Regions from separate parts of the Virgibacillus xinjiangensis genome, predicted to be linked through region 2. Evidence: riboswitches for the same ligand, from Rfam matches in the RefSeq annotation. Region 2 holds a riboswitch; each other region holds the start of a gene.
What was found. Region 2 has a riboswitch for thiamine pyrophosphate ahead of ACFOGI_RS06030 (YkoF family thiamine/hydroxymethylpyrimidine-binding protein). Riboswitches for the same ligand answer to the same signal wherever they lie in the genome.
Positions count from the first base shown of each region.

Region 1: another riboswitch for thiamine pyrophosphate. It lies ahead of ACFOGI_RS15605 (lipoate--protein ligase family protein); the one in region 2 lies ahead of ACFOGI_RS06030 (YkoF family thiamine/hydroxymethylpyrimidine-binding protein).
Region 3: another riboswitch for thiamine pyrophosphate. It lies ahead of thiT (energy-coupled thiamine transporter ThiT); the one in region 2 lies ahead of ACFOGI_RS06030 (YkoF family thiamine/hydroxymethylpyrimidine-binding protein).

Region 1 is NZ_JBHRSA010000057.1:26,427-29,703, reverse strand. It holds gene lipA (lipoyl synthase) at 29-973, opposite strand; gene ACFOGI_RS15605 (lipoate--protein ligase family protein) at 945-1,805, opposite strand; TPP riboswitch at 1,928-2,031, opposite strand; gene trpA (tryptophan synthase subunit alpha) at 2,102-2,893, opposite strand; gene trpB (tryptophan synthase subunit beta) at 2,897-3,277, opposite strand, start outside.
Region 2 is NZ_JBHRSA010000025.1:30,346-33,622, forward strand. It holds gene ACFOGI_RS06020 (hypothetical protein) at 1-6, opposite strand, end outside; gene ACFOGI_RS06025 (DMT family transporter) at 440-1,318, shown strand; TPP riboswitch at 1,531-1,637, shown strand; gene ACFOGI_RS06030 (YkoF family thiamine/hydroxymethylpyrimidine-binding protein) at 1,728-2,321, shown strand; gene ACFOGI_RS06035 (ECF transporter S component) at 2,334-2,939, shown strand; gene ACFOGI_RS06040 (ABC transporter ATP-binding protein) at 2,956-3,277, shown strand, end outside.
Region 3 is NZ_JBHRSA010000028.1:23,028-26,304, reverse strand. It holds gene ACFOGI_RS06725 (aconitate hydratase) at 1-368, opposite strand, end outside; gene ACFOGI_RS06720 (YceI family protein) at 496-1,032, opposite strand; TPP riboswitch at 1,317-1,417, shown strand; gene thiT (energy-coupled thiamine transporter ThiT) at 1,525-2,097, shown strand; gene ACFOGI_RS06710 (hypothetical protein) at 2,203-2,328, shown strand; gene ACFOGI_RS06705 (general stress protein) at 2,406-2,756, opposite strand; partial or broken gene ACFOGI_RS06700 (hypothetical protein) at 2,888-3,277, shown strand, end outside.

The sequences.
Region 1 (3,277 bases), on a different contig from region 2:
GGCTGGTGTTTTTCTTTTTTATGCTTAGTTAGAATTGAAAATCGACCTCTGTCTTTTCTTGTTCTTCAACGCCTTTCATATATTTAACCCGGCGTTGGGCTGATGCGTTGCTGACTTGCTCATCGGCGTGGTAGGAGGAACGTACCAGAGGACCGGCTTCACAGTGAGTGAATCCTTTTTCGAGCGCAATCTTTTTCAGTTCTTCAAATTCATCCGGATGATAATAGCGCTCTACTTGCAGATGTTTTTTGGTTGGCTGGAGGTATTGACCAATTGTAACAATATCCACGTTATGTGCACGCAAATCATCCATTGCTTCGATAATCTCCTCTTTGGTTTCTCCGAGCCCCACCATGATACTGGATTTAGTCGGTGTGTTTGGAGCAATTTCCTTCACTCGTTCAAGGAGCTGAAGGGAACGGTCGTACATGGCGATAGCCCTTACTTTTTTAGTAAGACGGCGAACCGTTTCGATATTATGATTGAAAATATCCGGTCCGCTGTCCATCAAGGTATGAAGACTTTCATAGTCACCCTTCATATCGGAAGGAAGTATTTCAATTGTCGCTCCTGGATTTCGTTTGCGGATCTGACGGACGGTTTCAGCAAATACTGCCGCCCCTCCATCTTTCAAATCGTCTCTTGCGACCGCGGTGACCACTACATGTTTCAATCCCATTACTTCGACAGATTCGGCTACCCGCTGTGGTTCTCCCCAATCGAGCTCATTTGGGAGTCCTGTCTTCACAGCACAAAAGCGGCATCCTCTTGTACAGGTATCCCCCAAGATCATGAAGGTAGCTGTTTTTCGTTCACTCCAACACTCATGCAGGTTTGGACAACGAGCTTCCTCACAGACAGTGTTCAGCTTTTTATCACGCATCAAGTGTTTCAGTTTCCTGTAGGATTCATTTGTGTTGATTTTCGTCTTCAGCCATTCAGGTTTACGTATGTACTCTGCTTGCTTCGCCATTGTTAACACGCTCCTTGGATGTATTATGTGTCCATGCTTCCGATGAGTATTTTGTTTCCGCCAGCTGGTGAACTTCCTCCCACTGTTCCTCGGATAGGGTGAATGGATGCAGATGGATTCCAAGACCATCCTCGAATCCTTTCTTGAACGCTGATGTCATTTCCTCATAAGACAACTGTTTACCTGTCAGTTGTGCAATATCTGCTGCTTTTCCGGCAAAGGCCTTGCGCTTCCGTTCCCGGTGCTTTTCGGAGGAGAAACGAAACAAGTCGAAAAGCATCCCAGTATTCATGCTTATTGGTATAGAACCGTGCTGGAGGACTACTCCATCTTTTCTTGTCTGGGCATTGCCAGAGATTTTTTTACCATCTACGACCATCTCATAGAATGCTGGCTTTTCAAAGCAGATGGATGTTCTCTCTCTATCCCGCTTTTTTTCTGGAACAGAAAAGTCTGCAGCAATTCCAATATTTTTGTACCCTTCCAGGACACCTTGAGAAAGGACATGATATGCTTCCTGGACAGAGGTCGGGATGGAGGGATCCTGTTCATTGATGACAAGGCTATAGGTCAGTTCATTGTCATGAAGGACAGCGCTTCCTCCTGTCAGCCGCCGTACAAAATGGCAGTTATGCCTGTGCACAGCATCCAGGTCGATCGTGCTCGACTTTTGAAACCGTCCGAGGGACAGGCTTGGCTTAGACCAACCGTAAAATCGTAATGTCGGAGGAATCTCACCTTTGCTGTGCCACTTCAACAATGATTCATCCAAAGCCATATTGATGGCTGCATCCTGGATACCGCTGTCCAGGTAGGCCCATTCTTTCTCCACATCGTTACCTCCTGTTCCTCATTAAACTGGGATACGGCATTTGTACCCTTTGCGCCCCCATAAAAAAAGAGACTGCACTCACGGAGAATGCAGTCTGACAATATATGAAAAAAAGAGTACATATATAATCAACTGCACTTTCCCACGCTAGCATTATCTAAATCGGGTGCAAGGGTCAGGGCATCTTGCCCCTCTCAGCCGTGGTCCAGCTCCCCTAGTGCTTAAATGGTTATTCGATACTATGCTAACCTATATTCGTTCAATTGTAAATGTTGGTAACAGTGCAGTAATTAATTTTATAACTTTACTTTTGGTTGTGTGCTTTCCTGGATGAGCTGTTTCACGGTCTCTGTCTCTCCTTGATGGAGGAGGTCCACAATTCTGCTGCCGACAATGACACCATCACCCGCATTGCTAAGCTCTCTTGCTTGTGCGGCGTTGGAAACTCCGAATCCTGCCAATACAGGAACATTGCTATATTCTTTGAGCTTTTCCAAGAAGCCTTTCACTTTTTCGTTATGAGTAGCTCTCACGCCGGTAGTGCCGATAACAGAAACAGCATAGAGGAATCCTTCTGATTTCCCAGCAAGTTCTGAAAGCCTTTCATCCGGACTCGTCATGGCAGCAAGCTGGATGAACGCTATGTCTTTTTCGTTCAAAAACCCGTTGATGGTATGCTGTTCCTCCAGAGGGAGGTCGGGAATAATGACACCATCCACCCCTGCTTGATCACAAGCATTGGCAAAACGCTCTGGCCCGTAAATTAGTATGGGATTGAAATAGGTCATGAGAATGACTGGAATGCTGCGTTTTTCTTTAAACGAGGAGAGGTGATCCAATACCATGGAAAGGGATACCCCTTGTTCCAAGGCTCGGATTCCCGCTTCCTGAATGGTTGGTCCATCTGCCACTGGGTCGGAGAATGGTATACCCAACTCCACAGCGGAAGCCCCGCATTCTTGCAAAAAGGTGATACGTTCTTCCAAGATATCCAGACCACCGTCACCAGCCATAATGTATGGAACAAACAGATTTTGGCCTGTATCCTGTTTTTGCTGTAATGTTTTCTTCAATTTTTCTTTCCCCATTTATTAATCCTCCTCGATTCTCTCTTTTACTTGGTCTACATCTTTATCTCCTCGGCCGGATAGGCAGATCACGAGAGATTGGCCTTTGCCCATCTGCTGTGCCAGCTTGACCGCATATGCAACAGCATGAGCACTTTCCAGGGCTGGGATAATTCCTTCCGTTCTGGACAAGTATTGAAACGCCTCCAAGGCCTCTTCATCCGTGATGGAAGTATATGTCACTCTTTCTGTTGCATGCAGGTGGCTGTGTTCTGGACCGACCCCTGGATAGTCAAGCCCTGCAGAAATGGAGAAAGCTTCCTCAATTTGGCCATTGCTGTCCTGCAGCAAGTGTGTCATCGTACCGTGCAGAATACCGACTTTCCCTCCAGAGAGTCCAGAGAG
Region 2 (3,277 bases):
AAACATAGCATTAACTCCCTTCCTGGTTCAGCCACACCTAGCTGTACAAGTATTATCTCATAAAAGGGGAGGGAGAAGAGAGATTTAACAGAAGTGTAATGTAAATATAAAATTAGCTTGAGAAATCTCTGGAATCACTCGGCTTTTGTAGAATGGAAAGAGAGAATAATAATAGTTTTTGTCGAAATGACTTAGATTCTGTAAAGCGGTTGTTAATCATTTTTAGAAAGTTAATAGGTTTTGTAATCTATTTGTAATAATAGAGGCTCAAGATTGCTGCCGTCGGCTTGTCGTTGCCAATGGACAGAATGGTTCCATTGGCTACTCTCATAGGAACTGCTATGATAAATGGTAAATTGCTTGAAGAAAGGGAGGGTCCGTGTTGATGAAATGAAAGAAATGGATCACCGAACATAAAGCGGCTGTCTGGCTGCTTGTATTGCTTATCACGTTATTATGGGGCTATGCCTGGGTAGTGATGAAGGCAGCCCTCGAATACATGGGTCCTTTCATGTTTTCCTCTTTCCGTTTCGGGACAGGTGCGGTCACTCTGTTGCTCGTCGTCTGGATCATGAAAATCGGCCTGCCGCCGAAAGAATATTGGAAGCATCTCATCATCGTCGGGATCCTGCAGACGGCTATCGTTTTCCTGCTGGTCATGTACGGCCTCATGTTTGTCGATGCCGGAAAGTCGTCGGTTCTGCTATATTCCATGCCGATGTTCAGCAGCCTGTTGGCAGTGAGGTTCCTCCATGAAAAACTGACACCAGCCAAATCAATCGGTTTGGCTATCGGCATGATCGGACTGCTGACGATTTTAGGATGGGACATCTGGATTGGTCAGCCCGCTGAAGTGATCTTCGGTGAAGTTTTGATCATTATTGGCGCTTTTTCTTGGGCGGTATCGAATACATATTTCCGCCTGCACGTGCAGGATCTGCCAAAAATCCAGTCGTCCGCTTATCAAATGCTGTTCGGGGCCATCGCTATCATCCTGGTGACAGTTTTTACAGAATCGGGCGAACCGGTGAGTTGGAACCTTGACCTCATCTATTATATTCTGTTCTCCGGGGTTCTCGCATCAGCCCTATGTTTCACCGTCTGGTTCATCATCATGAGCAGGCTGGATATGGTGAGCGCGACCATATCAACACTTCTTGTTCCGATTTTCGGCCTCCTGTTCAGCAGTATTCTATTAGGGGAAACCATGACAATAGGGATTCTGGCAGGCTCCGCGATGATCATTACAGGAATCATCATTGCTACCGTCAGATGGAAACACCCCCGGGTCGGAGACAGCCACGCTCGGAGTTCCTAAATCCTATACCCGAAGTCCAACATGCAAAGCCACTTAAAAAAGAAAGTGCCCTCGGCGTAAAGCCGTGGGCGTTTTCTGCTGTTTGGGCAGGATCAGTATTCGCAGACACTCCAGCAGTATGCAACAAGCTGTATTTTTTTCCATTCTAAATCCCCTTTACAAAATTCGAAAGATTGTATACCATAAAGACACATGAAAACTGCATAACCGACAACAAGCACTAGGGGAGCTGTCCGAAAAGGCGGCTGAGAGGATACATGTCTGACCCTTGGAACCCGATCTGGATAATACCAGCGTGGGGAAGTGCAGTTCACTGTATGATACATGAGATGATGAATCGATACGTGCAAACTGCATTCCCGCGGGAGTGCAGTTTTTTTGTACATATCCAAAAAAAGGAGGAAAAAACATGAGCAATAAAAGTTGTGGGACAAGCAGAATCGCGGGGTGTCAATTCACCCTGTATCCGATGAGCGACAAATTCGTCGATATCATTCTCGGGGCGTTGGAAGAGGTGGATACATCGAAGGTATGGAAGGATACCGATGACGTGAGCACCTGTGTACGCGGCAAGATGACACATGTATTCGATGTGACCAAGGCGATCTTCTTGCATGCAGCTAAAACAGGGGACCATGTGGCAATGAATGGGACATTCTCCATCGGCTGTCCAGGAGACACGGAAGCCGATGCTTATATGGATGAAGCGGATGAGCCATTGAATGAGGAAAAATCACAACAGATCTCCCAACAGGCAGGGTGCAAGTTTTCCCTATATCCAATGGGCAGAGAGGATTATATGGACGCAATCTATAAACAGATCGATCTATCCAAACACCGCAACGTAGAAGTCAGCCATGCCCATTACGCCACCCGTCTGGACGGTGATGTGAAGGATATTTTCCAGGCGCTGCATCAGTCTTTTGACAGCGTGCAGGAAAAGGTCTCCCATGTGACCATGACGTTTGCGATTTCAGCGAACAGCCCATCAAATCAAGCATAAGGAGTTGAAAATATGACCAAGCATTGGAAATTGAAAGAAATTGTCCTGATGTCCGTATTGGGTGTTGTTTTCGGTGTCATCTATTTGGCTTTTTTCCTTGTCGGGCAGGGGATCCGAAATGTGCTGGTTCCGTTTGGATTGGCACCGTTCGGCTACGAGATCATCTTCGGCATCTGGTTCATTGTGTCGATCATGGCAGCCTATATCCTGCGCAAGCCTGGCGTCGCTTTTACGGCAGAGGTGATTGCCGGTGTTGTCGAGGTCCTGCTCGGTTCTGCAGCAGGTCCCGGTTTGATTCTTGCTGCCGCCATCCAAGGTTTGGGTGCAGAAGCTGCATTTGCGGCAACGAAATGGAAGGATTATCGCCTGCGTATATTGGTGCTGTCGGGAGTTTCCGCCGCCATTTTCAGCTTTGTCTGGAACCTGTTTTCTGCCGGTAATATTGCTCTCGCACCATGGCTGATTGTTTCTACACTGATTGTAAGGATGATCAGCGGTGCGCTGCTTGCAGGTGTACTTGGCAAGTGGCTCAGTGACCAGCTGGCCAAAACCGGGGTCCTGCGAGGCTATGCTTTAGGGAAGGAATTGCAAAGGAAGCGGAAATATGGAGTGGCATAAGGGAAGAGGGAGACCGATGATCGAAGTGCGTGATTACTCCTTTTCCTATGAGGAGGATGGGCAGCCCTTGTTTGACCAGCTAACCTTCAACCTTTATCCAAATGAGGTGACACTTCTGATGGGGGCGAGCGGTGCCGGGAAGAGCAGCCTCGCCCTTTGTCTGAATGGGCTTTATCCTGATGCAGTAGAAGGAGTTGCCTCCGGGGATATCTTTTTTCACGGGAAAAACATCCGCGAGTTTGAGAAGGGAGAGCTGAATCAGGAGATCGGCATCGTCTTCCAAGATCCGGAAAGCCAGTTTTGCATGATAACCGTGGAGGATGAGTTGGCCTTCACTT
Region 3 (3,277 bases), on a different contig from region 2:
CATGTATGGCTGTCGGACCCCAACAACGTCTTCCCTGGAACGGCAAGGCGCTGCATATGAACAGGGTGGCTGACACCGTTACCGGGTCTGCTGTAATAGATGCCGAACCTTTTTGCAGCGCTTTCAAGAAATAGATGGTCATCCGGGTTTTTACTATCTACTTGTATAAGGTTATGGTCAACATACTGAGCGGAGACTTCTGTCTTAGCATAATCCAGACCCATAGCTTCCAATTCCAACATGACCATCGTACCGGTTGCGTCTTGGGTCAAAGTCTGGTCTATTTTCAGACCGATCTCTTCTCCGGGCTTCATTTCACCAGATACCAAGTGGTCCTTGATCAACTTTTGTGCTACATTCAAACCCATAATTCCCAATCCTCCTTTTTATAGGTAGTTTACCTCAACAGAGATGAATTCAAACAGGGAATAGGATGGAGGAATAGAAAAGAGGCAGGTCCACCATCGGGATGCTCCTGCCTCTATTGCGTTTCTGTTATTCAGCTTTATGGGCTTCAATTTCCGAATGAATTTTGATTTCTTCTCCTACAAGGACACCACCTGTTTCTACAGGTGCATTCCATGTCAACCCGAAATCTTTACGATTAATGGTTGTCTCTGCATTGAAACCAGCAACGATGTTTCCACTCATCGGGTCCTTGCTCTGTCCTTGGTAGACAACATCAACCGTCACAGGTTTTGTTGTGCCTTTGATGGTCAGGTCGCCAGTCACATCGTACTGGTTGCTTCCCTTCTTTTTGATATCTGTGGCAACAAAGGTAATCTTCGGGTGTTTTTCGACATCGAAGAAATCTTCGCCACGAAGATGGTCGTCGCGGCCTTCTTGTCTAGTATCAATACTTGCTGCGTCAATTGTAACTTCCACTTTAGAATCCGTTAGATCTTCTACGTCAGCTTCAATTACTGCTTCAAAATCATTGAAAGCACCTTTGACTTTGGAAATCATCATATGCTTGACGGTAAATCCCACTTCACTATGCGCTGTATCCACGTTCCAAGTTGTTTTTGCCATTCAATATCCCTCCAAAAGAAATTATGCAACGTTAGTTACTCAACGTTAGTTACTTTATGTTACTTAGTATAAAATTATAAATACTGAAAGTCAAGGAAAAACATCTTTAATTCAAATATATATGATTTAGGTAATAATAATTGAGAGCCTTCATGGAAAAAGAAATTTTTCTTGAAAGGTGGAAAGGAAAGGGATCATAGGGAAATAGATTTAAAGTTGGTACTTTCCTTATTGAATTGAGAAGAGAGCTAGGATACAATACTAGTAACAAAAAAAGTGAATGGAAAGCCTGCAGGGGGAGCCATTTGGCTGAGAGTGGACGGATCGTTCAGACCCTTTGAACCTGTTAGTTAATACTAGCGTAGGGATGGTGGCTTTCTTGATGGTTGAAAAGTAATGTGAGCGGAACTGTTTCCATCAGGAAGTCTTCCCCTTTGGCATTGCTTTTTTTGTGTGCAGAAAAACGGCAAGACGGAAGGGGAGAATATTAAAATGAAGTTTGGAAAAACACTATTCCTGATAGAAGTGGCCGTATTCACTGCTTTGGCTCTTCTACTGGATATACTGCCATTCCTATCGTTCAAGATATGGGCAATGGGTGGCTCTGTTTCCTTCGCAATGATACCTGTATTTATTGTTGCATTCCGCTGGGGATTAAAAGGCGGGTTATTATCAGGGTTTCTATGGGGAGTTTTACAGGTGGCGACAGGTACAGCCTATATATTGCATCCGATTCAAGGTCTGCTGGATTATCTGGTAGCATTTACAGTAATCGGATTTGCCGGGGTGTTTGCACGTCGAATTCAGCAGGCTGTTAAAAATGGCCACACGAAAACCTATCTATCTTATATTACAGCAGGAGCATTACTCGGATCCGCACTTCGTTTTCTAGGCCATTATACAGCTGGCATCGTGTTCTTTGGTTCTGCGGTAGAAGGGCAGCCGGCATGGTTGTATTCTTTGCTGTATAATGGGTCCTATATGCTTCCATCTTTCATCCTGAGTACCTTTGTAGTCTTCTTCTTATTTCATAAGCAGCCGAGAATTCTATTAAGAAATGAATGACTTTATTGGATTCGCTCACATGAAAGATACTTTTATGACACAAAGGAATTACTTTTAAATAGAATATATAGGATGACCGGGATTACAAATCAAAGGGGGATATCCTTGGAAGAGTTGGTGGGACATTGCACGATTTGTGGGAAAGAAATTTATTGTGAAAATGGCTTCTTTGATGGAGAACAAAAGGACGGAGAATTATATTGCCATGAATGTGTTGGTATGGAGGAGTAAGACGGTTTATTAATGTGTGTCATGAAAAATAGTGGGGAGAAGAACGGACTGGTTTCATACCAGTCCGTTTCTGTATCTTAAGCCAAGTAATTCATTACATTTTCATTATTCGTTACAATCAGGAAGATTTTTCCTTCGTCCATTTCTTCCTCATATTGCTCGGCTTCCTCCTGAGAGAAGCCAATGTCTTTCAGTTTTGTCCGGAGTTCATCTCCCTGACTCTTAAACATGGTCCCTACATAATCGGAGAAGTCCATTTCATCCATACCGATGGTTTTGGCGTCTGCTCCACCGGCTACTCGTTCTGTTCGATCTTCATCATGAGAAATAACATAAACATCATCCTTGTTGATACCTTTATCCTTTAAAACGCTTACGTCCGTCTTCAACTGTTCATCATTCGTATAAGCTTTAATGAATGGTTTCATTTCAAACGCCTCCTCTAAATTAGATTTATATTTGATATTCCCATGGATAAGATGATTAAACATGGAAGGTAGCGTTTTTAATGGAGCTTGCATAGGCTGTATAACTAATTTTGATGAGAGGCGTGGTCTGTATGGGGTTGGAAATTTCCCATTGGTTATACGGTCTGTTCACGTTTGCTATTATTGTTGTCTGATTCTTCGCAAAGGTGTGGTGTTTCCTACATTATTAGGAACCTTTGTCATTGCTTGGGTATATAAAGGAAGTCTGCTTGATGGATTCACTGCCATTTTCAATGCCAATCTGGTAGCGGCACAGGAATTATTCAGTATTTTCCTGATTATTACATTTATGCTGGCACTGTTGAATTCACTAAGAGATTTAGGAGCCGATCGCAAAATGATACAGCCGATTCAACGAATGATGATCAATGGGCATGTGTCCTATTTTGTGTTAATTGGTATTACGTATCTGATTTCACTGTTCTTTTGGCCGACACCAGCAGTACCTTTGATTTGTGCCT